2 regions of the Saccharococcus sp. Marseille-Q5394 genome follow, and region 1 is predicted to be linked to the other one. Evidence: riboswitches for the same ligand, from Rfam matches in the RefSeq annotation. Region 1 holds a riboswitch; the other holds the start of a gene.

Region 1 (16,569 bases):
CGCAATTTACAACAAGATCTGCCGGAACACAACATCATCCGCGTGCCTTTTAATGAAAAATACTTACATCTGGATTGTGTATTCAACATACTGTCGCCTGAAATCGGACTCATCTTCCCGGAAGCACTTTCAGCAGACATGGTCGAAACACTATCGCAATCATATAAGCTGATCGAAGTGTCTCCTGAAGAACAATTTACGATGGGCACTAACGTCTTATCAATAGGAGGCAACAAAGTATTCAGCCTCCCGCAAAACAAACAAGTGAACGCCGCCATGCGCGCCCACGGATTCGAAGTCATCGAAGTCGACTTCTCCGAAATCATCAAATCCGGCGGCTCCTTCCGCTGCTGCTCCATGCCGCTCGAAAGGGACTAAACCTCACGTGAAGTGAGGTTTTTTGGTGGAATAGATCCTAACAACGCATAAATCCATTAATCTACGCATAACTCGCCAGAAACACGTATAAATCCCTTCAAAAGCTTATAAATCCAGGTAAAAACGCATATATTGTAATATCCACGCATAAACCGCTGGAAACACGCATAAACTCGCTGCAGCGCATACTAGTTACCCTACAAATACAATCCAGCTAGAAAAATGCCCAACGCTTCCTGATAAATCTCACCAAACTGTTCAATTGGCAATGGATTAACTCCAAATCCTAGCTCGACGGTGAATCCTGGTCTTCGCCAATCTTGAATAAACCAATCCTTATAGCCGGCATAGCTTTCAATTGTTTGGACAGGCTCATAGCCGCTTACCCGGCTAAATTCATTGACCATCGCTTCCGACTCAGACGGCTCAAGTCCCTGATACCCCCAATAGATGACCTCACCTTGCGTATGGAACGCGAGCACCCACGCGAAATCCCGTTCCCTCGTCAGGTCTGCCATCGCTATGGCTTCAGGTTCCGAAAGTGGTCGTTCTCCACCATAATCTCGAGGTCCCGGGGTTTTCGGATTACGTTCCCGTTCCAACTCCCAATTTGCCGGAAACTGATCGTTCAAATCGACACCACGTATATTCGCTTTCCATCCAGAGAAATCCGTGCTGCCGTTGTTCCATTCTACGACTCTCGTTCTCCATGGCTCCGTCTCCGGCGGCCCTTCCTGCACAAGTGTCACACCGTCAGGATTCACCATTGGGACAATGGACAAGGTGGATTGTTGGTACAGAGGAAAAGTGGACAGTCCGCGTATCGGAGTTTGATTTGTTAGTGAAAGCAAATAGTCATTGAGGAAAGTCATGACGACAGGTGTCGTGATCCATTCATTCGCATGGAAGGAAGCATTGTAATGAACCCGTTTCGGACCGGTGCCAAGTCGTATCTCAGGAATGTTCCTTCCGAGAACCGAATTCCCGATTGACGTGCTCAGGATGAAGGGATACACAGATTGAAGCCTTCTCAAGTCATTGATCATCATCGCATAGCTATACGTCTGCCCACCGTTGACGAGCCTCCACGTGATCCGCAAGGGAACCCGGATCGTCTGCCCGACTTGCAGGCGGTTTGGATTGAGTGTTGGATTCACAAGAAAAATCGCATCGAGAGGAATATTTCTTCGCTGCGCAATCAACCATAAGGAGTCACCCTGATTGATTTGCACTTCGAACGCCACATATCCCGGGATTCGGATACGTTGCCCGACCGAGAGAACCTCCAAATTTACATCACGATTCGAATCTATGATCAATTGAAGCGGAACTCTAAATAACTGGCTATAATACCACAGCGAATCTCCCCGTCGCACGGTAATATCCACGCCATTCCTCCTCTATAGGAAAGTACACAATCGATACCAGTATATGAGGAGTGAGTGGGGAAGTACTACTCACATAAAGACGGCTTGAGTAATTAACGTGTAGAATGGATACTTTTATAAGAAATGAATTATACTTTAGAGGATAGCGATGGAAAGGTGTAGATGTTTAATGAAGAAGATAGCATCATTCTTAATGTTTCAGGAAGATAATGCAGAAGAAGCGATGAATTATTACACATCCCTCATTGAGGATTCACAAATTACAAGCATTGTTCGATACGGACCTGGCGAATCAGGGAAAGAAGGAACTGTCATGCAGGCTACTTTTACGCTAAAAGGGCAAGAATTCATGTGTATTGACAGTAGCGTAAAGCATCAGTTTTCATTCACACCTTCATTCTCAATTTTTGTGACTTGTGATACTGAAGAGGAACTTGACAATCTTTATCATGAACTCATCGAGGGTGGATCAGCACTCATGCCTTTAGGTGATTATGGTTTCAGTAAAAAGTTCGGCTGGCTAAATGATCGCTTCGGAGTTTCATGGCAACTAAATCTTCCTAACTAATATGAAGAACCTTTGAAAAGCCTTAATCAAGGATTACTTGGTAATCTAAGATAGAGGCTTTCAATTTTTTTGTAATAAAATGCGTTCAAATGTAGTCAAACAGTGATGAATTTAGTAGTACATCAAAAAAAGGACTACCCAAAGATAGTCCTCCTCAATTATACATCCGACTCTACAATGTGGTGATCATCATGCATCGGACTTTCATACGCAACAAGCGTCACACCCAGCTCATCCTCCAAAGCACTCAATGCCTTCAACTGATCCTCATTCAACTCCGCAAAAAGTTCCCGTTCTGGCATCATCGGAATACACACCCTTTCAAATTTATGGTTAGGGTGTCCAAACAAAGGCGGAATATACAAATATCAACATGAGTCCCGAGAACCTATGTTTAACTCTCCGCATAAATGCGTTGAAAACCCAACACCGGAGGGATATTCAGAAATATTAATACATATTGAAACAAAGTGTTACATGATGTATTATGATAATTACAAATGTTATAATGAAAGAGGTGACAAATTGTGAGTAGATATACCACGGTTCGAATTGATACTGAAACTATGAGGAGACTTGAGAACATTGCGGAATCATTACAAGAGAATAATATAGGGAAAGTCTCCAAAGCCCAAGCCCTAAAATATATTGTTGATTGTGAGTTTAATCGCATGTTCATTAATGAAAAGCCTGAAGATTATAAGGTTCATAAGTGAATACGATAGAAGTTAGTTTAAACAATTTGACCATTATTGATCTAGTAATTGGAGATGAAGTGTATTGTGTAACAAGAAACCAACCGTCATTGATATGTTTTGTGGTTGCGGTGGTTTATCAAAAGGTTTTATTGATGCTGGATATAAGGTTCTCTTAGGAGTTGATAATAACATTCCAGCACTCGAGACTTTTAAAGAGAACCATGATGGTGCAATAGCAATGGATGGAGACCTATTCCAAGGTTCAACGATATTAGAGATGGCTAGTCTTACTAATAATAAAAGAATTGATTTGATAATTGGGGGGCCTCCTTGCCAAGGGTTTTCGCTCACTGGCTCACGAGATGAAAATGATGAACGCAATAAGTTGTTTAAAGCCATGGTTGAAGCAGTTAACTTTTTTCAACCTAAGGCATTTGTGTTAGAGAATGTACCTGGCTTAGCCACTTTATATAAAGGAAAAGCGAAAGAAGCCATTATTAAAGAATTTACTGATTTGGGCTACGAGATGAATACTGAAATTCTATACGCCCCAGATTATGGAATTCCCCAAATCAGGAAGCGTCTATTTATTGTTGGTTTAAAGAACGGCATGAAGTTTGAATTTCCGGAACCTGTCCGTAATCAGGATAACTATGTAACCTGTTCGGATGCCATAAGTGATTTGCATGATTTTGAGGATGATTTGGGTAGTGATGTAAGCGAGTATATAAATCCCCCGAAAACTGCTTATCAAAGAATGATGAGAAAGAAAGCAACTCATTTATATAACCATTTGGGTACAAAACATACACCAGAAGTTATTAACGTGATATCACAAGTGCCGGAAGGTGGAAACCATAAAGACTTACCACCAGGCGTAGGAGAAAGCCGTAAATTTAATGAAGCATGGACCCGCTATCACAGTCAGAAACCTTCTAAAACCATAGATACTGGGCACAGAAACCACTTTCATTACAAGTACAATCGAGTACCTACTGTTAGAGAAAATGCTCGTTTACAGTCTTTTCCTGATGACTTTGTTTTCTATGGAAATAAAACTGAGCAATATAAGCAAGTTGGTAACGCTGTGCCTCCTTTACTTGGCTATCATTTAGGTCTACAACTAAAAAAATACTTATTATCAGACGGGGAGGAGCAATGAAGCAATATAATTTTATCGATATCTTCGCAGGTTGCGGAGGACTCTCAGAAGGATTTAAAAAAAATAAACATTTTAATATGCTAGCTGCTGTCGAATGGGAAAAGCCTCAAGTAGAAAACTTAGTAAACCGGTTAGTTGAAAAATGGAATATGTCAGATGCAGAAACCCGCGTGTTACGGTTTGATATACAACGAACTGAAGAACTATTTGAAGGTTGGTCAGACGATGTTGAGTATGGTTCGCACGAAGGATTAGATTCCCTCCTAAATAATCAGTCTTTGGATCTGATTATTGGAGGTCCACCATGCCAAGCATATTCAATGGCAGGTAGAATAAGAGATGCAAATGGAATGCGGGATGACTACAGGAATTATTTATTTGAAAGTTATTTAAAAATTGTCAGAAGATATCGTCCAAAGCTATTTGTGTTTGAAAATGTTCCTGGAATGCTTAGCGCTAAGCCGGGGGGGATTCAAGTAACTGACCTAATAAAAAAACAAATTGAAGAGTGTGGATACGAAATAATAGAAGACTTAAAGCAATTTGCGCTACTAGACTTATCGGAATACGGTGTACCGCAAAAAAGAAAACGCGTTATAATTATTGGACTACGTAAAGATTCATATTCCGATATTCAGGGGCTGTTGAAGTCTTTCTATATGGAGCAACTGCCGAAGTATAAAGAAAAACCAAAAAATGTTTACGATGCGATTGCTGATCTTCCCAAACTCCTTCCTTTAGATAAAGAAGTAAGGGTTGGAGGAAGAAATTATTCTCATGATCTTACTGCAAAGGTTGAAAACCATCTTCCGCGTTATCACAATTCACGGGACATAAATGTTTTCAAGTTGCTTTGTGAAGATATCGAAAGTGGCCGTTGCGAATATGTTTCAAGCGAATCACTAAAACAGCTCTATACAGAGATAACAGGAAAGACCTCAAATGTGCATAAATATTTTGTGTTACGGTGGGACAAACCAAGCAATACTATTCCCGCTCATTTATATAAAGATGGGTTAAGGCATATACATCCCGATTCTATACAATCCCGGTCAATAACTGTGAGAGAAGCTGCTCGACTGCAAACATTTGATGATGATTATATATTCATTTCTAGTACTGGTGACAATTATAAAATGATTGGTAATGCTGTTCCTCCTAGGTTTTCAGAAAAGTTGGCATTGGCATTAGAGTCGTTGTTATAAAATTCGGAGAAGCTTCAATAGCTTCTCTTTTTTATGTTATAATTGCCGATATAGAATGGGAGGAAATGTAATGACGTATTATCTAAAAAAATTAGGGCATCAGGAATTAGGTAGCATTGCACATCCTGGGGATAGAGCAACGCGAGGAAGATATATTTATATATCAAAAGATTCTAGAGTACTCTCTTTTTTTCCTCCACTATCAGAGGCAGTTAAAAATGATTCATCATTACTACCAATCATTCCTGTATATGCAAGTAATCTTGAAAAGATTTACTGTAATTATATTTATCATAACGACAAATATCATGGCAGCACATCAGCAAGACCGAGGAACGAATACAGGATTTACTTAAACAATGCACTGGAAATGAACCAGTATTTATTCGAAACTAATGACATAATCATATTTAAAAAAGCTATTATCACAGTTGAAAATACGGGTGTTACGGGTGAAGTAGAAAGGCAAGTTGTCTATTACGCTGATAGAATTACACCTGCGAACACAGAGTTATATGTAACTTGTAGGGATATTATTGAATCATCTTCTATTCTTGGAGGGCATGCTATTTATGAGGAACCTCTGGAGGAAATTGAAGCTAGAATTAGTAGGATTTATCAAACTGATGCCCCAATACGAACAGTAGTGGACACGAGTGTTACTAAGAAAATCTATACTTCAGATACTCAACTTTCAGATCTATTTACATCTATCAGCTTTAGAGATTTTACTATGGTAGCTTATGAAAACAGATGCGCTGTGACTAGAAATGTTATTCAGTATGGTAGATTCCTGAATTTGGAGGCTGCACATATTTGGCCGAAAAGTCATGGAGGACTCTTCATGCCTAACAATGGCTTAGCGTTAAGTCGTGACATTCATTGGTCATTTGATAAAGGGTTCTTTACTTTAAATGATGACTATACAATATCCGTACACCCCGAAGTTGAGAGCGATTTTCTAAAAAGTCTTGATGGAGAACCAATCTTTCTTCCAACAACTGATTTCTTGAAGCCCTCCATTGAGAGCATTCAATATCATCGTAAAAATGTTTATGGCTTGTTTTTAACGTCGGGAAGATTGTAAATTATAAAATCGAACTTATTGATGTCTATATGTACAGAACCGCTTGCTAGAAAAATAAGCGAGCGGTATTTGTGATGAGTTATTGTATGAACACATTCATGTTTTATTATCTTTAGCTGCTTTAATAAATTTCAATGTATCATCAACGGCTTTGCTAATATCACTTCTTATTTCATGTTCCCATATCCTTTTAATGTTCCAATTCTTTTCTATGTAATAAGCATTAATCTCCGCATCCCTCTCAACATTCCGTTTTAATTTTTTGTTCCAATACTCCTCGTTGCTTTTGGGTTGATTAAAATGTTCTGGACAAACATGCCAAAAACAAGAATCTACGAAAATGACGATACGGTACTTGACAATTGCTATGTCCGGGGTGCCTTTTAATGATTTAACATTGCGGCGGAACCGCAGACCTTTTCTCCAAAGGGCACTGGCAAACATATTCTCAAGCTTAGATTTTGATTTTATTTTGCTCATTGTTTTGCTGCGTTGTTCTTTAGACATATTGTCAGCCATTAATTTTCACCTTTTTATTTTTGATATTCCCTCATTAGATTGAGTCAAACGTAAAACTTATAGTAACTTGGTATTACAAAGAATTGTCAAAGTGTAATTTAGTTAAAATCGGAAAAAGTATCTAGCTAATATTTACAGTTGCTCCTATATACATTAATTTGATATTTCTTAGCTACATCTTAATGTGCTATCCTTTAAATAGTCCAAATATTTAGGGGGAATAGGTATACGAGGTCTAATATGGCTCAGTACCGATTAGAGTCTGGGTAAGAAACATCTCCAACCCTAAGACATAATAATTATATATATAAAGGAGGAGAACCTAATTAATAATTCAACTAAGAAGAATGTAAAAGACGTAGTCTTAATAAAAATCAATAGATCTTACAAAGACGAAATGACACCTGAAGAACTTTATAATGCAACAAGTTACAGTTGGGTGGCTAGCTTCGGTAGAACCGAAAGTAGAGATCTAAAGTATTATTGTGCGGTTTATCAAAATAGAATAATTGAAGTATATGATTTTGAAGGCTATGAAGAAGAAATACCAAAACGAAAGCCAACAAGATATTTCCTCAAGGGACATGTTAGCCGCGAGGAAATGAGGAATGACCTTATTGGAAAAGATGTGAGCAGTATACATAAGGGAAAAGGTAATCCAATCAAATATACAAGGCTAAGTACACTGTTATCATTGGAGAGTGATGGCGTTCCTTCTGGGTTAGATGAAACAGTCGAAGAAATGTTGGAAAGCGTAGATTTTGTAAATCATGTATATTCGTATATTACTTCCGGGGGATTTTGTTATTCTTTGTCTAATATAATGAACCTTTATCTCTCGCTACGCAGCAAACCCTTCGTCATCATCTCGGGAATTTCCGGCACCGGAAAGACTAAGATTGTCCAGCTATTTGCAGAGAGTATAGGTGCAACAGAAGACAGCGGCCAGTTCAAATTAATTCCTGTAAGACCTGACTGGAGCGACAGTTCGGAGTTATTGGGCTATGTAGATTTAAAGGGTGATTTTAAAAAAGGGCCTCTTACCGAAATGATTGAGCATGCATTAGATCACCCTAATCTGCCTCATTTCGTTCTATTAGATGAAATGAATTTGGCCAGGGTTGAGTATTACTTTAGCGATTTGCTTAGTGTAATGGAGAGCCGTAGACGAGATGGAGATGAAATTATATCATCTACCTTATTGGATGAAAAATACATGGGGCGATCAATTGGATTACCCGAAAATCTTTACGTTATCGGTACTGTCAATATGGATGAAACTACTCACCCATTCAGTAAAAAGGTGCTTGATCGAGCAAATACAATTGAATTCAATGAAGTTGATCTTAATAACTTTGATTTTCTAGAAGGCAGCGATGAAACGGTGGATCCAATACATGTTACAAATGATCAACTTAAGCCCACCTTTATTACCTTGAAGGATATTTATTCTACTCACATGTATTTGATACAGAAGGTTTCTCAAAAACTAGATGACATAAATCGTAAACTAGAATTGATAAATGCCCAGGTAGGATATCGGGTGCGGGATGAGATTTGTTTTTACATGGTACACAGTCAAGACGGAGGATTATTGGACGAAGAGGAAGCATTTGATTTGTGTATTATGCAAAAGGTATTGCCTCGAATTACAGGCGGAGATAGCCGGATTGAGTTAGTTTTACAACAATTATATGAGCAATTTACTGGTATTTCTTTCGATGCTACAAATGTACAAGCTTCGGTTGATTATCCACGTAGCACCAAAAAGATAGTGGAAATGTTAAGGAGGTACCAAACGGATGGCTTTACCTCTTTCTGGATCTCCTAAAGACAAAGAGTTGGTAATCATTGAAACCTCGGATCTTACATGTGTAATTAAAGGACCTGCAGAGCATCCGCAATATAGAAAACTTCGAGGGTATAGTTCTTTTAAGGTAGAGGATTATATGAAGTTTCAGTGCCGTGCGGAGAATTTGGTGTCCATACAAATATATGATGTATTAAGCGAAGAGCTAAAAACCTATTCAGGGCAGGAATTTATTCCTGTCTTTTTTGAAAATGGACAGTACGAGCTAATTATTATTCCTAAGACAGAAGAAGAATTGAGGTTTTATCATGAGTATCCTCAATTCCGTGATGCAATTTCCAAGGTATCTAGGGTCAATTTACTAACAGGTATCCTTCATTTTAGAAACGAAGTTGGCCTTACATCTTTTGAAATCCGGGATTCCAGTGATCGTCGTCTAGTGGATATTATGCTAGAAGTCTATCCAACCAAGCTGGATTATAAGAAAGACTACAAAGCGCTGTTGAATGAAGTGAGTGAGGAAATCTATAATTTGGCCTATCACTTTATTAAACGAACCTATCTGCAAGGAAGCGCGATGATCTATAAGGATCCTTCACTTTCTGAGTTTTATCGATTAATGCAACTCCATTTCGAACAATATATTCAAGCAATTGATCGTATTGAAAGAGCATCCCATCATCAACTCAAGAAGAATTATGTTGAAGTTCGTGGCAGCAAATTAAGAAAGCCGGATCAGAGAGCATTAGCTTATTTACGTCGAAATGCCAGTCGATTTGAAGACGTACCGAATGGAATACAAATCGGTGATAGGACAGTTATGCCTTCAAAAGGTGTTCTAATGAAAAAGCAGCATACTGCTGACACTCATGAAAATCGATATGTGAAATGGACAATGGCAAGAATCATTATTCGTCTGAAAGAATTGAAAAGGGTAATTGAGGCTGCTACTCCATGGGGATACAGTAAATTAGACAATGAATTGATTGGCAAATTGGATCAAATGATATCTGACATTGAAAAGCGGCAAAAGAATACGTTTTGGCGGACCATTGGAAAACTTGACCGATCAATCGTTAGTTTGGTTTTGCAAATGGCGCCTGGATACCGTGAAGTATTAGTTGTATATACAACGATTAGCAAAAGCATCATTCTGCAAGGTGAGATCTATAAAATGTCTGTTAAAGACATAGCAACATTGTATGAGTATTGGACGTTTTTAAAGCTAGGGCAGATTTTGGCTGAAAAATGTGAGCAAAAAAGCCAAGATGTTGTAAAAGTTAATACAGATGGCCTTTTTGTGAATTTGGACAAGTCTAAAACGGCGGAAAGAAAGTATGTCCATCCTGTAACAGGAGAAGAAATTACACTTAAATACCAGTATGATACTTCAAGCAATAAAGTGCCTACCGTTCAGCAGAAGCCAGATTCAATGTTGAGTATAGGCAAGAAAGGGAAGGACTATCAATACCAGTATGTCTTTGATGCAAAATATCGAATTGACTTTGAAACGAGCAGCATGCCAGGACCAATGCAAGACGATATAAATACGATGCATCGATATCGGGATTCTTTAGTGATTAACACTTCCGGCAGCTATGAGCGTACTGCTTTTGGCGCTTACGTTTTGTTTCCTTGGCATGATGAAAAGGCTTATGAGAACCATCAGCTCTATCGTAGTATTAATAGCGTTAATATAGGCGGACTTCCTTTTTTGCCAAACCATACGACGTTGGTGAACCGATTCATAGATAGTTTATTGAATAAAAGTCCAGAAGAACTTCAGCGAGAAGGCATATTGCCAAAGGGATCACTGGAATCAGTTGATATGTACTCAACAGATTATGTGCTAATTTGTACTTTCATTAATAATGAAGATATTCAAAGGCTTTTATCCGCGAAGGTGTACAAGTTAAAAATTGCTGACTTAAAAGAGGGTTGGCATCACATTCAATTTATTGCTTGCTACGAAGAGTCTATAAACGAGATTAACTATTTTGGTTCGATTAAAAAAGTTGAGGTCGAAGGCGAGTATATAAATTTTGCGATTGAAAATTGGACATTAAAGAAAATTACTGGGAAGGGCTATACAGTTAATAACTATACAATGGTTCCTTCTAGTTCTTTTCTGCAGGCCAACTCACTCGCAGAATTACACACGAAATCAGAGGAAGAATATATTTTGTGGAAATTAGTTAATCGTCTATCGGACAACGCGTTAGTAAATCTAGATAATCGCTTTATCGACATGGCGGATAAGGTAAGTTCTTTTGAATTTGATGCCTATAGATTGGAAATGCATCATGGAACAAGAGAATTGTTGTTTATTGGCGATAGCTTTGAAGAAAAGATTAGCATGGACTTAATTCTGGATAATGAATCATATATATTTCAGAGAATGGTTGAGTTAATATACCCGAAATAACAATGAAGTGGGATTGGAGCGATCAAACATGTTCATCGTCAACACAGAAGCAGCCATATACAAGGATGGCCGTTATTTACTATGCAAGCGAAGCGAGGAGGAAGAACACGAGCCTGGCGGAATAGGATTGGTTGGCGGGAAAGTTGAGCTCGAAGGTGCTTCATCGGACATATTAGAGCGTACCATTGCGCGGGAAGTGAAGGAGGAAGTTGGGCTTGTTATTGAAGGGCGTCCACAATATGTGCATAGTACAAGCTTTGTGACGGATCAAGAGGAGCCCGTTGTAAATGTAATCTTTTTGTGTGAGGAATTTAGCGGTGAACCGTATGCGGCCAGTGCTGATGAGGTGGCGGCTGTGTATTGGATGACGCCTGAAGAGGTGTACGGGAATCCTGAGACTATGGATTATTTGAAGGATTATATTCGGAAAGTGGAAGATTTGAGGACGAAGGGGACTTCGGTTTAATATTACGGTTTCGGCCATTTTCCTGTGAAGTGCAGTCTAAGTTCGCGACGTCCCGAATAAAGTGCTAATGCCTTAATTTCTGCAAAGGACGCAGAAATACGGCAAATCGAACCCTTCGCAGTTCGATTTGCTCGTATTTACTTTCGCAGCATTAATCGTAGCCGTATTGTCATTTCACCATAAAAAATAATCCATCCTTGAGTTGATCGCTCGTGTAGGATGGATTATTTCATCTCTGTGCCGATCCCCTTAGGGAACCTACGCTATTATATTGACCGTTCAATGTGCAACCATTGGGCGGTCCTTTTTACTATATACATTCTATACCCCTATTATACGTAGTTTATTCGAGTTGTTCCAGTCGTTCGAATGTAACGGAGACTGGCGGCTCGTATTTTATTGAAAGGAACGGAAAGCCATTCGTAGTCTGCCTAGGTATTTCAAAGGTGTGTTGGACAAATTGGTGGATGAAACGTATTTCAAGGATATGTTTATGCTATTTGATGTACCGGTGGAGGGGTTTTATTGGCCGGAGTAAAGGCGATATGATTTAACGAACAAAGTTAAATAAAGGACTTTCAGGATAGTTGTAGAATGACTACTTTAGACGAGGCGTTTGGGGGAGATTGGGATGAAGAGTTTAAGGAGTTATATGTTGCACTTCGTATTGCTATTGGTGCCGTTCGTTTATGGGTTTTTGGTAAATGTAATGGTGATTCCTTTGTTTCCTTTTATAATGCAATTTGTGCTTTTAGTATTTTGGTTCTATGTAGGTGCTCAATATTCTAAATTGGATATGCCTGTTTGGAAAAGTTTTATAATAGGAAATTCCGTTTGGTTGATCTCGTTCATCTTGTTTGTTTGGCAGTTTGTCGTGCTGGATGGAACTTCAAGAAGTATGGAGTTGGCATTGTTATCGCAGCACTATATGCTGGCATTTGTTTATGGGGCAGTGAGAGTGTTGCCATTCGTCGGTAACGGGACGACGATAATGTTTTGTGCATATATGTTGATGTTACTCACATTCACATTTGGATTTTTGGTAATGAAAAGAAGAAGTTACGGGGTAACAGTGGTTGCTGAACAATCTATAGAATGAAATTCCTCGTATTGTCATTTCAACATAAAAAATAACCCATCCTTGAGGTAGCCTCGCCGATGGGTTATTCATATATGTGCCGATCCCTTACGCTGTTATATTAACCTTTTCTTCATGCATAGATAGCGCCTGTTGCAATGAAAACTGTTGCTCTTCATTCAACGGAATCATAGGCAAACGGACTCCGCCGACTGGGATTCCTTTCAGATTCAAAGCCGCTTTGACTGGAGATGGGTTTGGTGCTGCAAAGAGTGCTTTCATCATTGGCACCAGTCTGCGATGATTGCTTGCCGCTTCTACAGTATTGCCGATTTTGAAGTTTCGGATCATCGTTTGCATTTCATTCCCCAACACATGGGAGGATACAGAAACGACCCCTGTGCCGCCAATTGATAAGACTGGAAGTGTCAATGCATCGTCGCCGCTATATAAAGAAAAACTTGGCGGTGTCTGCTCGATAATTTTGGCCATTGCCTCTAAATTGCCGCTCGCCTCTTTGATGGAAACAATATTCGGTATTGTGGAAAGGCGTACGACTGTATCGACATCGATATTCACAACAGTGCGTCCTGGGACATTGTACAGCATGATTGGTAAAGAGGTTGCCGCCGCAATTGTCGTGAAGTGTTGATAGATTCCTTCTTGGCAAGGATTGTTATAGTAAGGAGCGACGAGCATGATTGCGTCCACGCCTACATCCTCTGCCTGCATTGTCAGTTCGATCGATTCTCTCGTGTTGTTCGAGCCTGTACCGGCAATGACCGGGACTCTTCCGTTTACAACATCAACTGTAAACTTGAATAATTTGACCTTTTCTTCACTTGTTAATGTCGGTGATTCTCCGGTCGTTCCTGATACGACCAAGCTATCCGATCCATTGGTGATTAAATGATTGATCAAGTTCCGTGTCGCTTCAAAATCAATTTCACCGTTTGTGTCAAAAGGTGTTACCATTGCTGTTACGATTTGTCCGAAGTTCATTAGTTCTCCACTCCTATAATTAATTTTTTTGAAAAAAATTAGAGGGGAGAGGGCAGTTGAAAATGAACGCAAAAAGCAACAACGAGGGCTCGTTGTTGCTTGAAATAATAACTACATTATTTCATTGCATAAGATAGCCCTCCATATAGTTTCCTATATGACAATTCTGGACTTGTTCAACCCAGAACCAGCTTCGAGATAAATGAGCCTCTCTCCACTTCGGCAAATTCCCCTTTCCACAACCTTCATAGGATCTCATTATCCTCAGATTGTATACTGATGGTCTTTGCGCCTCTATCCTTACTTCAAAACTTGCGAAATAAGATTTTGTTAAATTAACTATCAGTTTACATGCAATTCGATTTAATTGCAAGTGAAAAATGAAAATAAAGTGAATTCGAATATTACTTTAGACGTTTACTCGAGTTTTAGGCCACGCCCATTTGTAAGAGGAGATTCTATAGTCAGCAGAGAAGAATATAATAACATGCAGCAAAAAAGGAGCGAGCAGATAGTCGAAGGATTGAGGTGTTTCATGAATAACATTCAAATTAAACAGAGGCTAAAAGAATTGCTTGTTGATTATGCAGTAATTCTTACTTACTTGGTTCTTTTGTTGATTGTCAACTTGGTGATCATGTTTTTAATTCTAAAGGAAATTCCACAGTATACAGAGACACAATCTCAACTTGTCGCGACATTTACTTCGGTGATACCGATTATTCTATTGTTTTCGTATTTGGATTACAAAGGTGGATCAATTGGAAAAAGAGCCGCTGGATTGAAACTGATGTACAACCAGCATAAATTCAGCTCAGCTATACTAAGAAATATTATCAAGTTTTTACCTTGGCAATTAGGGCATATAGGTGTGATCCATGGTATGTATAGCGGTTTTGATATGACCGCAATTATTGTCGCAAACGGTGGATCGTTGCTTGGACTCGTATTGTTGTGCATGGGTCTATTTCGTAAAGACAAACGTCATCTAGGTGATTTATTAGCCGGTACAAAAATCGAGGTGCAATAATTTTTATGGTGCCTGTGCACGAAGCAATTCAGACTATACACTACAATTGTATATAATAGAAAAGGGAAGCCGTTGAATTCAACAATTCAATGGCTTCCGCATGTATTTCTATTCATTTCAATGAATTGTCATAAATGCACCACGCACAGGCACCGACACAATTCATTCGGAAAACTTGAATTTGACATCGCCGACTCCGATGTCGAGAGAAATGTCGATAATTACGTCTGCCCCTGAAAATGCATCGTTGACATAAACACCATCGTTTTGCATGGTGAAGTCTTTCAAGTCAACGCGACCGATCCCTTTCGAAACGTTAACTCTGACGCCAGTCTGTTTTGGCAGGATGATGGTTACATCTCCAACACCTAAGTCCATATCCGCACGGAAACCTTTTTTCCAATCGCCGCTCATGTCGATAACGGATTCACCGACGCCACTATCGACTGATAGGCTGTTTAATTGAAGGCCTTTCAGATTTAGTGTCGAAGTTGAAACGCCCATGTCAACGTCCAAGTCGATAGGAATCTCATTTGTCAGATGGAGGTCCCACTCGTTTTTCAGTTTGCGTTTATTGAAACCGAATGTTGGCTTCGAGCCTTGCTTGATTTTGACGGAGCCGATATCCTTCTTTTTCTTATACGTCACTTTTGGTTCAAGTTTTTTGTGATTGTAGGTGAATTCCCCACTGACCCATTCCGGGGAACCGCCTTGGATGAATAGGGTGCCAACCCCGAAGTCGATGTCCACATCCAGAGCTTCTGCCTTGTCTTTAGCAATTGAAATTTCGTCATTCCCACTTGCCTTCGCAAACCATTTGTTATACCCGTAGATGCCGAAAACGACTAGAAAACCCGTCAGCAGTGCAATCCCTAATATTTTATTCATTCTCATTCTCCTTCTACCCCATTTTATTCTATTCTACCTTATTCAATTGAAAAACTTACCAGTCGTATGATTGATTTTCACATACGTCTTAAGACTGAGGTAGATGCATCTTTCGTACAAGGCTACATGTTTTGTCCCGTACATTAATATATTGGTTAAAAGAGTGACGGAAGGATGGGTAAATGAAGCGGGTTCTTCTATATTCAGCAACGGTCTTCCTAGGGATTTTGCTTGGCATCATCATCACGATCTTAATGGAATCCTAGTAATTCTTAATGAAAAAACAGAACCTGCGGCCGCCGTAGGTTCTGTTATCTTAAGAAGTGGTGACATATCGTTTACTATTCTTGTTTCGTATTGTTCTATAACTATAGTTCATTGAAAATAATAAAAACTGTACACTTACCTCTTGTCCTGTCGTTAAATCGACGTACTATACGGTAACGGGGGAATGGCGATTAATGAGCATAGCCTAATCCGTCATCCCTTGCCAAGCAAAAGGGAGGAGGTATGGACATGTCATTATTTTTTGAGGATGAAATTGAAAAGGTGAAGAGGAAAATTGGTCCTTCCGAATTAAAGGAAATGATGTCGCAGGATCCCCGTATGAATGGACAATTGGATGAACTTCGTGCATTTCAGCGTAGGTATAGGGCGGAACAGCGGGAGGCATCTCGCAGACGTCAGACGTATTATTACCATGCATGAAATCAATACAGCCCGCCAATCGGTAGTCGATTGGCAGGCTGTCCTGTAGATGCGGGAACATAAGACCTAAGGCAGCTGCCATAGATTCTGTTTTTTCGGGGATGCTTATTGGAGGAGGTTTGCTTTCTGCTCAACTGCGTGGACAACGTCGTCAATC
Region 2 (16,569 bases), 930 kb from region 1:
AAGCGCTCGAGGTTATCATACTCGCCTCCCATGTCGGACGGCAATACTTCAACTGTCGTAAACGGGTTTTTACGGCGGATGGCACGGATCGTTTCAGCAAACACCGTGGATCCTCCATCTTTCAAGTCATCTCTTGCAACAGCTGTAACAACGACATGCTTCAAGTTCATGAGTGCAACGGAATCCGCAACACGTTCCGGCTCGGCTAAGTCAAGCTCGTTCGGCAATCCGGTTTTCACTGCACAGAAACGGCAAGCACGTGTACAGACAGCACCAAGGATCATGAATGTAGCTGTACGGCGTTCGCCCCAGCATTCATGGATGTTCGGGCAGCGGGCTTCTTCACAAACGGTATGTAAGTTCTTTTCACGCATCAATTTTTTTAGGTCCGTATAGTTTTCATTCGTGTTCAATTTTATTTTTAGCCAATCGGGCTTTCGAACATGTTCTGTCTTTTTCCCTATTTCTGGTCTACATGACACGATAACCGACTCCATTCCTATTTGCTTGTTTTGCAGTATATCACTTCTGTCAATGTATCATATATTCTGACTTCCAACAACTATTGATGGCAAAGAGATTACTGTGTAAATAAGAAAAGAAAGCGCTATGATGCATGCGCTTTCTTCCTTTGTCATTCCATTCGAACAGAGTCAGGCTCTGCTCTTCGATTTAGACACTGCCCAAAATATACTTCCCGCAAGTCCACCCCAAATGACGAGGATTCCGAGAATCATCATAAAAATTGCTCCACCACTCATAGCGAATCCTCCTTATCGATTATCAAAGTCTGTTGAGTCAGTTGTTTTCTTGTTCCATTTCATTACTGTAAAGATGATTGCCATGACGATGGCGAACAATGCGACCATCCAACCTGTAGACATGATGAACGCGTCCGAATACCCTTCGTAGTTTCCATTGTCTGTCTCATGCAATTTGAAAATATTGATGCGCAACAAGTCGAACATCATATAGCCAAGGACGATCGGTGTAATGAATCTCAAACAAATTCTCCATAGTGGGCCGACTTGGATATCAGAAATTTCATTCGCATGGTCTTCGAATACACGAAGTTTCTTGAAGACCCATACAATAAGGAAGACTTCGACCAAACCGATTGCAGCTACACCGAACTGGTTAATGAAGTAGTCGGCAACGTCTAGGAAATACAAGCCGCCGCGTGTAGCAAACAGCAAGGAGATGACTGCTGCAAGGCCTACACCGAAAAGGACGGACTTCGTACGCGAGATGTTGAATTTCTCTGAAATCCCCGCGATATACGTCTCACAGATCGAGATGAGCGATGTGAGACCCGCCAAGACGAGCGATAGGAAGAACAAAGCTCCGAATAGTCCATTCATTCCCGGCATTTCATTAATGATTTTCGGGAATACGACAAACGCGAGTCCAACACCCGCAGAAGCAACTTCGGAGACCGACGTACCTGCCTGTGTCGCCATGAAGCCTAGCGCCGCGAACACTCCGATACCCGCAAGCAATTCGAATCCTGAGTTTGCAAATCCAGTGATGAATGCGTTATTTGTAATATCCGACTTCTTCGGCAAGTAACTGGAGTATGTGATCATAATGGCAAAGGCAATCGATAGACTGAAGAAAATATGTCCATATGCCGCTACCCATACTTGTGAATTTGCCAACTTGCTCAAATCCGGTTTAAAGAATGCATCCAGACCGAGCAGCGCCCCGTCAAGAGTAACTGCCCGAATGACGACGAGAAGGAACACAACGACAAGCGTCGGAATGAAAATCCTGTTCGCCAATTCAATTCCTCGTTTAACTCCTGCTAATAAAATGATGAATGCGATTGCCCAAACGAGGACAAGCGGAATAAGTACGCCTGGCACAAGCCCACCGACTTCTCCTGGAGTATCCGCCAAGTTCAGTACGCTCCCGAACAGGAATCCTCCTGTATCATCCCCCCATGCCATATTGAAGGAATAGATCGTGTACTTCATCGCCCAAGCGATAATGACTGCATAATACGTCGAAATGACGAACGAGACGAATATGCCCCACCATCCCAACCATTCGGCCCCTTTTCCTTTCATACGAAAGAAAGATAGTGGCGCAGAACCACGATACTTATGACCTATCGTGAATTCCATGATAAGAATCGGGATCCCTGCTGTCAGAAGTGCAAATAAGTATGGAATAAAAAATGCCCCTCCGCCGTTTTCATACGCGACGTATGGAAAACGCCAGATGTTTCCTAAGCCGACAGCCGATCCGACAGCCGCTAATATAAAGCCGGCGCGGGTCCCCCATTGCGAACGCTGTTCCATTAAAATTCCCCTCTCCCTTTACTCTGTTAATAATTTACCATTTTCAGATTATTATATAATCTTAGAACTAGTATATCCGTCTTAGTATCTATTGTCAAAATGTTTTTTATTGAATAAATATCCATTTCATTGTATGGGTTTTCTCTTCATCGCAGGAATCTGGGAGTGCACCGGTAGTGGAAATTTATGATTGGGGATGCCGCTTTATGCTTCATCCACAAAAAAAAGCCACATCTGCCGGGTGCCCGGCGGATGTGACAGTTCATATAAGTCAGTAGGAAGTAGCCCTCACTTCTGCTTTATTCCGTTTTGAAGTCCATACTGCAAACAATCCAGCGATTATAACGATGACTGCTGCAAGTCCGATCCAAACCGATCCTGTAAGCCCAAGAATAATATAGCCGATCGTCGCAATACCTGCTGAAATCAATGCATAAGGGAGCTGCGTCGAGACGTGATCAATGTGATTGGATCCCGCACCGGTAGATGATAGGATCGTCGTATCGGAAATCGGTGAGCAGTGATCCCCGAAAACAGCCCCTGCCAATACTGCCGACAATGCAGGAAGCAGAAGTTCAGGCTCGGCATTGATCATAATCGTTCCTGCAATCGGAAGCAGGATTCCGAAAGAGCCCCAAGATGTCCCTGTCGAAAATGCCATCAAACCTGCGAGGACAAACATAATGACCGGAAGGAAGTTGACAGGTACATTTGACTGTTCCACGACACTTGATAGGAACGGCCCTGTTTCCAGGACACCGATCAAATGCGTCAACCCCCATGCAAAAATCAAGATGAGAATCGCCGGCATCATTGCGCTGACACCACTGATGAATGCTTTGCCTACAAGGTTATACGAAGCAGTCTCGTTTTTGCCCATTTGTGAAATATAGAGGACAGCTGCCAATACTGTTCCTGCTAGACCGCCTACCATCAATGACATTGGTACATCCGTGTTTTCGAAAATGGTCCAAATGCTCGCCGAGCCGCCAATGCGATAGCCCGTCCAAATCATCATCCCTAATGTAACGATGACAAGTGTTATGATCGGCGCAATCAAATCGATGACACGGCCATAGGAGTGAATCGGGAAATCCTCTTTCAATTGGCCCGGAATCTCTTTATTCGGATCGAAAAGCTCCCCTGTTTCTTGAGCACGCGTTTCATGTCTTTTCATTTCAAAATAATCGATATTCGTCCAAGCAAAGAAAAACACCATTGCCAACGTTGCGATGACGTAAAAGTTCATCGGTGCCATCATGAGAAATGCGGATAATGGCGAGTAACTGATTGCGGCAGACGTACCAAAAATGAGAGCCAATTGTCCGATGAGAAATGCGCCCCAGCTTGAAATCGGGGAGATAACGCAAATCGGAGCGGATGTGGAATCGATGAAATATGCCAATTTCGCTCTGGAAATGCGATGCTGATCTGTAATCGGCCGCGCAATTTGCCCGACAGCCAATGAATTGAAGTAGTCATCCACAAATATGAGGATTCCGAGCAATACGGTCAGGAGCTTCGCGCCGCGTCTCGTTTTAATGCGTTTGACTGCCCAATCCGCAAAAGCCCTGCTTCCGCCTGACAAACTGACAAATGCCGTAATGACACCCAATAATAAAATGAATACCATGATGAAAATATTATACGTATTCAATTCCCCTTCAGACCAGAAGGAGACGATCATGCCTGTCCAAAGATTTTGCAACGTATCGACCGGGGAAAAACTCGCGACCAATAAGGCAGCTGTTACAATTCCCGATCCGAGTGATAATAGTACCCTCTTTGTCACTAACACCATAACAATTGCCACGATTGGCGGCAAAATTGAAACCCAAGTGCCTATCATAAAAACATTCCTCCAATATTTGATTGAAGAACTATAGGTGAAAACAAAGGAAAAAAACCGACACCCATTGCACTAGGATGTGCATCAGGTGTCGGCTTATTCTACGGTCGTTTGTAAGATAATCTAAGATGTTTTATCTACGTACGATCTGTAGCTCATCATGCACTAATTGCATGACAGTGTCATTCCTATTCGGAATGACCCCAGCATGGATGGTTGGCGTTCCATTCCAAGCTTCGGCAAAACTTCCTTTCACGGGCGGTCTACGATGCCAATCTCGCGTCCATTACTAATAAGCCTTGCAGCCTCTACCTAATCGGTGTTCCTCTTTGTTAACCTAGCATAACACAATTTCTCTATATTTCAAGGGCTATTATTGATTGCCAGGCGTGAATGGAACTTCAATTTGCGGAGGATTGTTTCCGCCCCCGTTATAGATTTGAGGAATTGGGCTCTGGATCAATCCGATAGCTACAGGTATCCGCTGTTCCACGACGCTTCTCTGCGTTGCAAGCGGGACGATTATCTGGACATTGACAGTCACCAATATATTCACTTCAATCATCGCGTTATTAATGCCGAACTCAGTGATGCCTGTCTCGACAGTCGTCTGTGCTTCCCCGATAACGTGGAAACGTATCGGGATTTTAGGGCCGAAGTTCCCGATTAATGGAAGACCCGTCGCTTGCCCCATCGGCACGAAGAAGACGACGCCCCCTCCTTTTTCCATCGCTTCGGGATCATATTCGATGTCTTCACTGAGCGGAAGCATTTCCAAGTTCCCGCTTTCAGCCATTTTGAGATATGCCTCTATAAGACTATGGATTTCCGCCCTAGTTTTATTGATGATTTCAGCATTCATCGTATTTGTAACCATTCCAGGTGAACCACTCGGCACATTTTCGATGATATCATTCACATCATATATTTCGGTAGATCTTGATTTGATTGCCTGTGTGATGACATGCGCTGCAATCCTCTCCGTTTCAACTTCCGCATAGGAGAGATAAATCGGAGTGAGCTTTGAGTTTACAAAATATAGAAAAAGAGCGATTGTCACTAAAATCGCCGGGAAGATGAGTGGCAATAAACGACGCTTTCGGCGAGGTCTGCCATTATGATTGGAACCGCGATGCCGATTCCTTTTTTTATAATTTCGAGACGGTTGCCCATAAAATCTCAAAACGACCCCTCCTGCCTAATATTATGCAGGAACGGGGCCGTTCATTCTCGATTAGAATGTGGGCTTCTCACATCCAGATCAGTTCGGCTGTCTCTTTTCATTCCGTACCAGATGAAAACATCACGAATCAGTTCGGGCATATGGTATTCTATCTCCGCCTGTTGTAAAGACGGAAAAAAGAATCCGAATGTGAACATATCCAGAGTTGCCACCTTGTACGTTTTTCCAACTTCCACTTTTCGATTCCCGGCAAATAATTCCCCATCGTCTGTCCGGAAGAGCCTCTCAAAAATCATTTTCCCCATGTACGTGCCGCGAAAGCCGAGACCTTTAATTTCCGTTTCCGGCCATGTTTCATTGCTGGACAGCCTATGAACCTCCAGCAGGTCTGCCCCATCCAACGTAACCGTACAAGGATTTATCGGATGCGGCAGCAAGGCATGCACCATGCGTTTTGTCACCCAGCCCTTTTCGAGGCTCCCTAGGAATATCCCTGCATTGAACATCGCACAGTCCGCACCCGTGTACTCAATCATCGCCCTTCCGAAGAATGAAGACATCGGGCTATCCATGAAGAGCTGTTGCTTTAAGGGCATCTTTGTATAGAAGACGTTTTCCTCCAACGCTTCATTCCCAGCATGAATAAGGTCATTCACTTCCTGTACGTCCTCTTCCCGGCTTTCCAGCCCGCTCACATGAATAACTTCCGCTTTTTTTTCGATGACCTTTTTCTCGTTTGCATCGAACTGGATTTCAACATGCCCGACATACTCTCCGAACTTCCCTGTAGCAGCCAATAAGGTGTCATTTACCATTTCACCTTCAGGGAATAAATGATGAGTATGCCCTCCTAAAATGACGTCAATCAGGTCGCTTTCTTCAGCAAGACGCCTGTCTTCATTCACACCTAAATGCGATAGGCAGACAATGATGTCCGTGCTACGCCGGATTTGTTCGGCCACACTTTCGACTAATTGCCTCGGTTCTCCGATATGCCAACCTAACTTCGTATAAAATTCCGTATACATTGCCGTAGCGCCTATGACCCCGATCCTAAGCCCATTAGCTGTTTTGTATATCTTGTAAGGCTTCAGCCATTTTGGAGGAGAACCATCCGTCTCCGATAAATTGCAAAGGATGACATCGAAATCAGCGCCTTCGTAAAGGGAGCTCAACGCTCTTTTGGACATAGTAATTCCTTCATTATTGCCGATTGTCACTGCATCGTAACCTGCCCTGTTCAACAATGCGACATTGCCCTTGCCCGATGTCCCTTCTGTGAAAGGATGGGAGCGGTCGACATGGTCACCGATGTCGAAAATGAAGCAGGTTTCCCGTGTGGAATTGTGCAGCTGTCTCTGTGAGTGGAGATATCTGCTAATCTTCGGCCAACTATCGAAGTGGCTATGGATATCATTCGTATGATAGATATGGATCGTTTCTACATTGCGTTGCATGGCTCAACCCCAAATCCCCTCAATGATTGACCTAATTCCGAATAGTAACAGCATGATCCGAAGTACGAGGACCAATGTTTCCGAGCTCATCTTCCTGTTAAGCATCGTTCCGATCATACCGCCGATATAAGCTCCGGGAATGACAGAAAGTGCATATAGCCAAGGGACATGCCCTAGAGAGATATGCGTGATCGAATTGACGATGGCTGATAGGAATACGATGAACATCGATGTACCGACAGCAACATGCGGCGGAAATAGGAACAGCAAGATTAGTGCAGGCACAATCATTGTTCCTCCTCCGATTCCGAAAAGGCCGGATGTGAATCCGATGATGAATGTCAATATGAGTGCAAACCATACCGGATACCCATATACATGCGACTCGCCTTGCGTGTCGATAAATGTCCTTGGCTTGCCGTGCTCGACAAACCATTGGATCGGTTTTAAATACTTGCGTGCAAGCAAAAGAATGGAAAGGACAATGAGTAGTATGCCGAAATATAAATTAAAGGATGGTAAATCCATTCCTTTATTCACAAATGCCCCGAGAATCATCCCTGGTATGGAGCCTGCGAAGAAGATCCATCCGGTTCGGTAGTCCACGGTTTTCACTTTCATATGCGAAATAGTGGAAGATAGGCCGTTAAAGATCATCATGATAACGGAAATCCCTACTACGCTTTGAGGAGTGATGCCCGGAATCCACCCAAAATTGATGCCAACCAATAGTGTCAGCGGTACGAGAATCGTTCCGCCTCCGAGTCCGACGATGGATCCCATTACGCCGGATATTGCACCAATAATTGCTAACAACAGAAACGCCATTATTACCCCTCCTCAAAAAAGTCAAGCTGCTTAGGTGCGAGTGCCTGGAAGTTAATGCCCATCATTTTTTGATAGCGTTTTGCGTTCTCAGCTGCATGGCCACCAGAATTATTATTAAAAATGACAAATACGTTCTCCGCTTCGCTCTCCAGTTTTCGGGTCGCCTGACGGATTTCTTCTAGTTCTCCGTCTGAATAATTATAGAGATAACGGACTTTGCGCCATGCTTCATTGTCACCAGTCGTATTTCGCCAGCCATTTACATTCCTACCGTGCAGGCGGACAAACACCTTATCGCTTCGTGTTGTTTCAGCAACGAGCGGGACACTTCCTACGCCAGCTTGCGGCTCGTCACAGACGGTGTGAATAAAATCCAGCTCCTTAAGGAATGAAAGTGTCTTTTCCTGCATAGAGGGAGCGTACCAGGATTGATGGCGGAACTCGATCGCCACGTCATAGCCATCGAGCTGACTTCTTATATATCTGATTTGGTCCACGTTTTCCTTTTTGCAATCAAACCAAGGCGGAAATTGAACGAGAATCATAGCAAGCTTTCCGACGGTCCACATCGGATCGATGGAAAGCTTGAACTGCTGGAACATTTCTTCAGGAGATGAATACGGCAGCTTTCCTCGTTGATGGCCTGTCATTCCTTGATACGCTTTTACGATGAATTGAAAGTCATCTGGTGTTTCGGCAATCCACTTTTGGATATTACGCTCCGGCTGGATTGCATAAAAGGATGCGTCCAGCTCAACTATTGGAAAGTGGGAGCTGTAATCGATCAATTTCTCATTTTTTTTGGAAGTTGGGGAATAGACATCCGGATGGTCGCCCCATCCTGTCAATCCGACGTGTATCATATGATCCCTCTTTCCGGTTCGTAGATGAATAATGTCATCATATCATATGTCGATGAGGGGATTCCGCCATTTTGCATCATGGCTTTAAGCGCGGAAGGAGAAGTTATGAGCGCGGGGGCCGGGTTTACGAGCGCGATGCCGCATGTTATGAGCGCGATGCCACATGTTATGAGCGCGATGCCGAATGTTATGGGCGTGATGCCGCATGTTATGGGCGCGATGCCGCATGTTATGGGCGCGATGCTGCAGGTTATGAGCGCGAAACTGCAGGTGACTTACTACCTGTCAATAGGACACTTAATAAAACGCTCAGTAATTTTTGTTGCGCACATCTCATTTATTTACAAATATACCGGTTTGCGACTTGACATGGAGCCTCTGCAGGCATGATTCCCGAACCAGGATAACCAGCCGGTGACAGCTGGTTCTACCCGATGAGGCTATCATGCCTGCTGCTCCACGTAAAGTCGCCAGCCAGTGCCTTGCGTTCCTTCCGCTCAAGCAGCCTCAGTCAGCCGGTAAGCGATTGGACTCTTCTTTAATTTCAATTGCGGCCTCAATTCGTTATAATAGGTGATGTAATCGGTGACGGCTTTGATCATCTCCTTACGGGTCTCCGGAACGGAGAAGCCCGGCATCTCTGTCTTCAACTTGCCGAAGAAGCTTTCGATGCAGGCATTGTCCCAGCAGTTGCCTCTGCGGGACATCGATTGGATGATTTTCATTTCCTTCAACCGGTTCACGTATCTGGGACTTGTGAATTGAACACCTTGATCACTGTGTAGGATCGTGTTCTTTTTTACAAGTCCTTTTTCTTTTAGTTGATCAAGTGCTTTGAACACCAGCCCTGTCGTCATGTCCTCCCCGATACTGTAGGCAACGATTTCATTGTTGTACAGATCCGTGATGGCGCAGAGGAACAGGAAGTTCTCACGTGGCTTGACGACTTTCAGGTAGGTGATGTCGATGCAAAGTTTCTTTCCAGGTCTCTTCGCTTTGAAATTACGATTTAACAGGTTACCTACAATATGATGAATCTCCCCGGCTTTTCTCGGCTTTCTACGTTTCGTCTTCAAAGGAAGGTTATACATCCTCCGCATCCGTGAAATCTTCTTCACATTTACGACGTCACCATATTTTTCATAAAGCTCGATCTTGAACCTCTCATTTCCCAGATTTCCTCCGTGGGTGATATAGAGGGACAACATCTTGTTCAATAACGGCTTATCCCGTTCTTCCCGCGTCGGCCCCTTTTTACCGTCAAGAAGTTTATAGTAATGAGTACGGCTTAGATGATCGGTTATCTTGGTCAACATCGTGATTGAGAACTCATCCTTATGAGCTTCTACAAATTCAAAATCGGCTTGTGTCGCATTCACTCCTCTCTCAGCCGTATAAGCTTTTTTAAATACAAAACCTCTAATTTCAGACGTTCATTTTCCTCTTCGATGGATTCCTTCCTCTTTCTTCCTTTATTCATCAGGCCACGCCGATCCCTTAAGACGTCAAATGAATTGGCATCCCGCACTTTCTTGGACCACTCATAGATTCTTCTTCGGTTGGATATATCAAATCTCTCCATCAACTCTTTAACTGTATAGCCCTCAAAAAATAGTTCCACTACTTCCTTTTTCTCCTCAAACGTATACATCCTTGGCTTTGTTTCCATTTTAGCAACACTCCTATACTATTGATTATAAGTGTGCGCTTTATAGTTTGTCTTATTAGATGGTATTATCTCACAGGTTATGAGCGCGATGCCGAATGTTATGGGCGTGATGCCGCATGTTATGGGCGCGATGCCGCATGTTATGGGCGCGATGCTGCAGGTTATGAGCGCGAAACTGCAGGTTATGAGCGCGATGCGGCTTGTTATGAGCGCAGGATTTGAAAATAGAAAAAACCGCCTGCAATGAGGCGGTTTTTCTTGTTGCTATATTAACCGATTGAACCTTCCATTTCAAAGCGAATCAAGCGGTTCATTTCTACTGCGTATTCCATCGGCAATTCTTTCGTGAATGGCTCGATGAAGCCCATAACGATCATTTCAGTCGCTTCAAGCTCAGGAATTCCGCGGCTCATCAAATAGAAGAGCTGCTCTTCCGAGACTTTCGAAACTTTCGCTTCGTGCTCGAGTGAAATGTTGTCGTTGAAGATTTCGTTGTATGGAATCGTATCGGACGTCGATAGTTTATCCATGATGAGCGTGTCACATTCGATATTCGCACGTGCACCGTCTGCACGGCGGCCGAAGTGGACGATCCCACGGTACGTAACTTTACCACCGTGTTGGGAAATCGATTTCGAAACGATTGTGGATGACGTGTTCGGCGCCAAGTGCATCATTTTTGCTCCTGCATCTTGGTGCTGCCCTTTACCAGCCAAAGCGATGGACAATGTCATACCACGTGCACCTTCACCTTTAAGGATACATGCAGGGTATTTCATCGTCAGCTTCGAACCGATGTTACCGTCGACCCATTCCATTGTTGCGTTCGCTTCACATACTGCACGCTTCGTAACTAGGTTGTAAACGTTGTTTGCCCAGTTTTGAATCGTTGTGTAACGGCAGTACGCATCTTTTTTAATGATAATTTCAACGACCGCACTGTGGAGTGAGTTCGTTGTGTAAACAGGTGCAGTACATCCTTCAACATAGTGGACGCTTGCGCCTTCGTCTACAACGATCAGCGTACGTTCGAATTGCCCCATGTTTTCCGAGTTGATACGGAAGTAAGCTTGAAGCGGTGTGTCCAGTTTGATGCCAGGCGGTACATAGATGAATGAACCACCAGACCATACAGCGGAGTTCAGTGCAGCGAACTTGTTATCTGTGTTCGGAATGACTGTTCCCCAATATTTTTTGAACAACTCTTCGTTTTCACGCAATGCTGAGTCTGTATCTTTGAAGACGATGCCCATATCTGTGAGCTCTTCCTTCATGTTGTGGTAAACAACTTCGGATTCGTACTGTGCAGAAACACCAGCAAGGTATTTTTGCTCAGCTTCAGGAATACCTAATTTGTCGAACGTGCGCTTGATTTCTTCAGGCACTTCATCCCACGAACGCTCTGTCGCTTCGGAAGGTTTTACGTAATATGTGATTTCATCGAAGTTCAGTGAACCTAAATCTCCGCCCCATTGAGGCATCGGTTTGCTGTAGAAGATTTCAAGGGATTTCAGACGGTAGTCCAACATCCATTGAGGTTCATTTTTCATACTCGAAATTTCTTCAACTATTTCACGTGTCAACCCACGCTCCGAACGGAAAACAGATACGTCTTTATCCGCGAAACCATATTTGTAATCGCCAATATCAGGCATTTTCTTAGCCATCATTATTCCTCCGTTCTAACATTTGTATTGCTTTACCCTAGTTGCCCGGCATGCAAGTTATCGCCGGGAACCGTTTTCGGATTATTGCTCGTCTTCTGACCCGAGACCTTTTTCCATCGCCTTCCATGCAAGTGTTGCACACTTGATGCGCGCAGGGAATTTGGCGACTCCGGAAAGGGCTTCGAGATCACCCAAATCGATGGATTCATCAATTTCTTTTCCAAGCATAATGTCCGAAAACACGTGGGCGTATTTTACCGCCGTGTCGATGTCTTTGTTCTTGATCATTTGTGTCATCATTGACGCGGATGCCATGGAGATAGAACAGCCTTCCCCTTCGAACTTGGCATCTTGCACAATCCCATCTTCGACATTGAGGGTCAGATGGATGACATCTCCGCACGTCGGATTGTTCATGTCGATTGTGATATTGTTCTCTTCCAGCACACCTTTATTCCGTGGATTTTTATAATGATCCATGATGACTGAACGATATAGCTGGTCTAATTTATTTGTAGGCATTATTGGAAATACTCCTTTGCAATCTGGAGTCCTTCTACGAGACGGTCAACATCTTCTTCCGTGTTGTACACATAGAAGCTTGCACGGGCTGTCGCAGAGCATTCGAGCCATTTCATAAGCGGCTGTGCACAATGATGACCTGCCCGCACTGCGATTCCGTTCATATCTAGTACCGTGGCAAGATCATGAGGGTGGACATTATCCAGATTAAATGTAACGATGCCCGCACGTTTATCAGGATCACGCGGTCCATAGATCGTCAGACCGTCCATGGATGACATTTTCTCCATCGCATAACCTGCAAGCTCGTGTTCATGCTTTTCAATTTGATCTAAACCGATTTCTTCCAAAAAGTCGATGGCAGCGCCGAGCCCAATCGCTCCTGCAATAATCGGCGTGCCTCCTTCGAATTTCCACGGAAGCTCTTTCCACGTTGATTCGTATAGACCGACAAAATCGATCATTTCACCACCGAATTCAACCGGCTCCATTTCGTTCAATAACTCTTTCTTTCCATAAAGGACACCAATCCCCGTAGGGCCGCACATTTTATGGCCTGAAAAAGCGAGGAAATCGCAGTTCAATGACTGGACATCCAATTTCAAGTGCGGAGCAGCCTGCGCACCATCGACGACCATGACAGCGCCATGAGCATGCGCAATCTCTGTAATTTCTTTGATCGGGTTCATCGTACCAAGCACATTGGATACATACATGATCGAGACGATCTTCGTGCGATCAGTTACAGCTTCACGAACTTTATCAAGAGAGAGTGTGCCATCTTCTTCTAAAATGACATACTTCAAGACTGCGCCTTTTTCCTTCGCCAATTGCTGCCACGGAATAATATTGGAATGGTGTTCCATATGGGTGATGACGATTTCATCGCCTTCTTCGACATTCGCACGTCCATAGCTTTGGGCTACCATGTTGAGGGCTGTTGTCGTTCCGCGAGTAAAAATCACTTCCTGCGTGGATTTCGCATTGATGAACTTGCGGACCTTTTCACGAGCTCCTTCATAATGATCGGTTGCCCTATTGCCAAGTGTATGGACACCTCGGTGGACGTTCGCATTATCGTACGCGTAATAGTCATTGATTGCCTCAATGACTTGCCGCGGCTTTTGTGAAGTCGCGGCACTGTCTAAATAAACGAGCGGGTGCCCGTTGATTTCCTGGTCAAGTATCGGGAAATGTTTGCGGATGTCTTTGCTGAGCATTAGCGCACTTTCCTTTCAATAACCTCCGTCAATTGCTTCTTGACGCCCTCGATAGGCAATTTGCTTACGACAGGTGCAAGGAAACCATGGATGACAAGGCGTTCTGCTTCCTGTTGAGAAATTCCACGGCTCATCAAGTAGAACAATTGAAGCGGATCTACACGGCCAACCGACGCTGCGTGACCGGCAGTCACATCGTCCTCATCGATCAATAGGATCGGATTCGCATCTCCACGGGCTTTTTCACTTAGCATCAAAATCCGTGACTCTTGGACAGCGTTCGATCTTGTAGCACCTTTTGCAATTCTGCCAATGCCGTTAAAGATAGATGAAGCAGACTCCTTCATTACACCGTGCTTTAAGATGAATGCATCTGTATCAAGTCCCCAGTGGACGATTTCAGATGTGAAGTTCTGCCTTTGGCTTCCTCGGCCGACAACGACAGTCTTCATATCACTTGAAGAGCCGTTTCCGACGAGATGCGTAATGTTTTCAGAAATCGTATCGCTGTCGTTCATCAATCCTAACGCCCATTCGATACGGCTCTGCGCTCCAGCTACTCCGCGGCGGTTGACGTATGTCGTGAATCCTTTTGCAAGGACGTCTACTGCGCCATAGATGACTTTCGCGTTATCGCCTGCGAATACTTCCGCAACGATATTGGCCTGTCCTGCAGCCTCTTCGACTGTAGACAGATAGTTTTCCACGTATGTCAAAGAGCTGTTCGCCTCAGCTACGACGATGACATGGTTGAAGAGGGATGCTTGAGCGTCGTCGTGTAAAAACAGAACTTGAAGCGGTTCTGCGATTTCGACGCCTTTCGGCACATAGACGAATACGCCGCCATTTATAAGTGCTGCATGCAACGCTGTTAGTTTATGTTCATCAACTTTCACGCCATCCGTCATGAAATATTTCTTCATTAGATCGGCATGCTCACGTGAAGCAGTGAAAATATCAGTCATGATAACACCCTTCGCTTTCAAATCCTCTGAAAGGGAAAGGAATGCAGGTGTATTATTATGCTGCACATAAATGTTCTGTTGATCATCGTTAACCAACTCCTTCGCTTCAGCAGGCAGGTCTGCCAGTGTCGCGAATGTCGAACTTTCGACTGCATGTACTGGGAACTCAACAAAGTTCCACTTGTCGATTTTTGTTTTATCTGGTGTTGGCATCGGAAGCTGTTCCACTTTAGCTAACGCATCTGCGCGGAAATCTGCCATCCAATCGGCTTCATTCATGTTTGCGGAGAAAGAGCGGACGTCCTGTTCGGTCAATGCCATTTTTGTTTCAACCGTCATTTTGAATCGTCCCCTTTCTTATGCTTCTTGTCCTACTGTTTCATCTTCGATTCCTAATTCTTCCTTAATCCAATCATAACCAGCCTCTTCAAGCTGTTTCGCAAGCTCTGCTCCGCCGGATTTAACAACTCTGCCCTGCATCATAACGTGGACAAAGTCAGGCGTGATGTAGTCGAGAAGGCGTTGGTAGTGAGTGATGATCAGGCATCCGAATCCTTCTCCGCGCATTTGATTGATTCCTTCTGAAACGACTTTCAATGCATCGATGTCGAGTCCGGAGTCAATTTCGTCGAGTACTGCAAATTTCGGCTGAAGCATCATCAATTGAAGGATTTCATTGCGTTTTTTCTCTCCGCCGGAGAATCCTTCGTTCAAATAACGAGTCGCCATATCTTGATCCATTTCAAGGACGTCCATCTTGCTGTCCAATTCACGGATGAATTTCATAAGGGATATTTCATCGCCTTCTTCACGGCGCGCATTGATTGCAGAGCGCATGAAGTCCGCGTTCGTTACTCCATTAATTTCACTCGGGTATTGCATTGCAAGGAAAAGTCCCGCTTTAGCGCGCTCATCCACTTCCATTTCAAGGACATCTTCGCCATCAAGCAAGACAGATCCGGAAGTCACCTCATATTTTGGGTGGCCCATGATTGCTGATGCAAGTGTCGATTTACCGGTTCCGTTAGGTCCCATGATCGCATGGATCTCACCTGTATTGATTGTTAGGTTGACGCCTTTCAATATTTCCTTACCTTCAATTTCTACGTGAAGGTCTTTGATTTCCAAAGTTGCCATTCCAATACCTCCAATATGATAAAGATGAACGGGGTAAACCATTCTCTATTTAGTATCATTCTAATTTTAGCTCATTCTGCACGTTGTTGCAAATCATTAAGAATTATTATCGTTTTATGGGGAAAATATGAGTATTACAACGTTTTGTTAGTTTGTTTGAAATGAAACCCATTTTCAATTATCGGCTGCTTACTGAGAATCAATGAATATAGCTTTATTTATAAATAAAAAATAGAAGGCAGGGAATTTTAATATTCCTCCTTCTACTTTTTAAGTTATTCCGTTTCTACGCCTTTCACTTTTGGGGTTAGGCGGTCAACGATCATGGCTAGGGCTCCGTCGCCGGTTACGTTGGTGGCTGTGCCGAAGCTGTCTTGCGCCATGTAGAGTGCGATCATCAATGCGACCATTGATTCATCGAATCCTAGCATTGTGCTGAGCAGGCCTACTGCCGCCATAACTGCCCCTCCTGGAACTCCAGGTGCTGCGATCATCGTTACGCCAAGCATGAGGATGAATGGCAGATAGTCCGAGAAGCTGAATGGCATGCCGTTCATGAGCAGGACGCCGATGGAGCAGGATACTAGCGTAATCGTACTTCCGGATAAGTGGATCGTTGCGAATAACGGTACTGTGAAGTCCGTCACTTTCTCGGATGCCCCTGTCTTCTTCGCTTGTTGCAGCGTTACGGGAATTGTAGCAGCCGATGATTGCGTTCCGAGTGCCGTCATATAGGCAGGCGCCATTGTTTTCATGAGGAAGAACGGATTTTTCTTCGAAAGTGTTCCGGCGATTGTATATTGAATCATCAACATGATGATATGTAGTGCGATGACCATGACGAATACGAGTGAGAAGACCGACAACACTTTCGCCACTTGTCCGCTGTACGTCATGTTAAGGAAA

Evidence for each region. Region 1 has a riboswitch for lysine ahead of dapA (4-hydroxy-tetrahydrodipicolinate synthase). Riboswitches for the same ligand answer to the same signal wherever they lie in the genome.
Region 2: another riboswitch for lysine. It lies ahead of OC538_RS16870 (Na+/H+ antiporter NhaC family protein); the one in region 1 lies ahead of dapA (4-hydroxy-tetrahydrodipicolinate synthase).

What each region holds. Positions count from the first base shown of each region.
Region 1 covers NZ_CAMPPQ010000002.1:309,514-326,082, forward strand. Annotated here, with positions in the region: gene OC538_RS11950 (dimethylarginine dimethylaminohydrolase family protein) at 1-378, shown strand, start outside; gene OC538_RS11955 (M14 family metallopeptidase) at 576-1,766, opposite strand; gene OC538_RS11960 (VOC family protein) at 1,936-2,334, shown strand; gene OC538_RS11965 (hypothetical protein) at 2,493-2,639, opposite strand; gene OC538_RS11970 (DNA cytosine methyltransferase) at 3,115-4,194, shown strand; gene OC538_RS11975 (DNA cytosine methyltransferase) at 4,191-5,399, shown strand; gene OC538_RS11980 (HNH endonuclease) at 5,470-6,486, shown strand; gene OC538_RS11985 (very short patch repair endonuclease) at 6,583-7,005, opposite strand; gene OC538_RS11990 (AAA family ATPase) at 7,403-8,836, shown strand; gene OC538_RS11995 (restriction endonuclease-like protein) at 8,808-11,240, shown strand; gene OC538_RS12000 (NUDIX hydrolase) at 11,269-11,706, shown strand; gene OC538_RS12005 (hypothetical protein) at 12,338-12,805, shown strand; gene dapA (4-hydroxy-tetrahydrodipicolinate synthase) at 12,893-13,786, opposite strand; lysine riboswitch at 13,913-14,091, opposite strand; gene OC538_RS12015 (RDD family protein) at 14,322-14,816, shown strand; gene OC538_RS12020 (toast rack family protein) at 14,979-15,704, opposite strand; gene OC538_RS12025 (hypothetical protein) at 16,221-16,412, shown strand; gene OC538_RS12030 (YkuS family protein) at 16,518-16,569, opposite strand, start outside.
Region 2 covers NZ_CAMPPQ010000002.1:1,235,619-1,252,187, reverse strand. Annotated here, with positions in the region: gene lipA (lipoyl synthase) at 1-497, opposite strand, end outside; gene OC538_RS16880 (methionine/alanine import family NSS transporter small subunit) at 654-761, opposite strand; gene OC538_RS16875 (sodium-dependent transporter) at 774-2,303, opposite strand; gene OC538_RS16870 (Na+/H+ antiporter NhaC family protein) at 2,575-4,152, opposite strand; lysine riboswitch at 4,296-4,471, opposite strand; gene yunB (sporulation protein YunB) at 4,526-5,335, opposite strand; gene OC538_RS16860 (bifunctional metallophosphatase/5'-nucleotidase) at 5,377-6,792, opposite strand; gene OC538_RS16855 (sulfite exporter TauE/SafE family protein) at 6,796-7,620, opposite strand; gene OC538_RS16850 (DUF72 domain-containing protein) at 7,623-8,483, opposite strand; gene OC538_RS16845 (hypothetical protein) at 8,508-8,873, shown strand; gene OC538_RS16840 (IS3 family transposase) at 8,981-9,862, opposite strand; gene OC538_RS16835 (helix-turn-helix domain-containing protein) at 9,859-10,152, opposite strand; gene OC538_RS16830 (hypothetical protein) at 10,241-10,399, shown strand; gene sufB (Fe-S cluster assembly protein SufB) at 10,422-11,819, opposite strand; gene sufU (Fe-S cluster assembly sulfur transfer protein SufU) at 11,901-12,341, opposite strand; gene OC538_RS16815 (cysteine desulfurase) at 12,341-13,561, opposite strand; gene sufD (Fe-S cluster assembly protein SufD) at 13,561-14,865, opposite strand; gene sufC (Fe-S cluster assembly ATPase SufC) at 14,884-15,663, opposite strand; gene OC538_RS16800 (dicarboxylate/amino acid:cation symporter) at 15,939-16,569, opposite strand, start outside.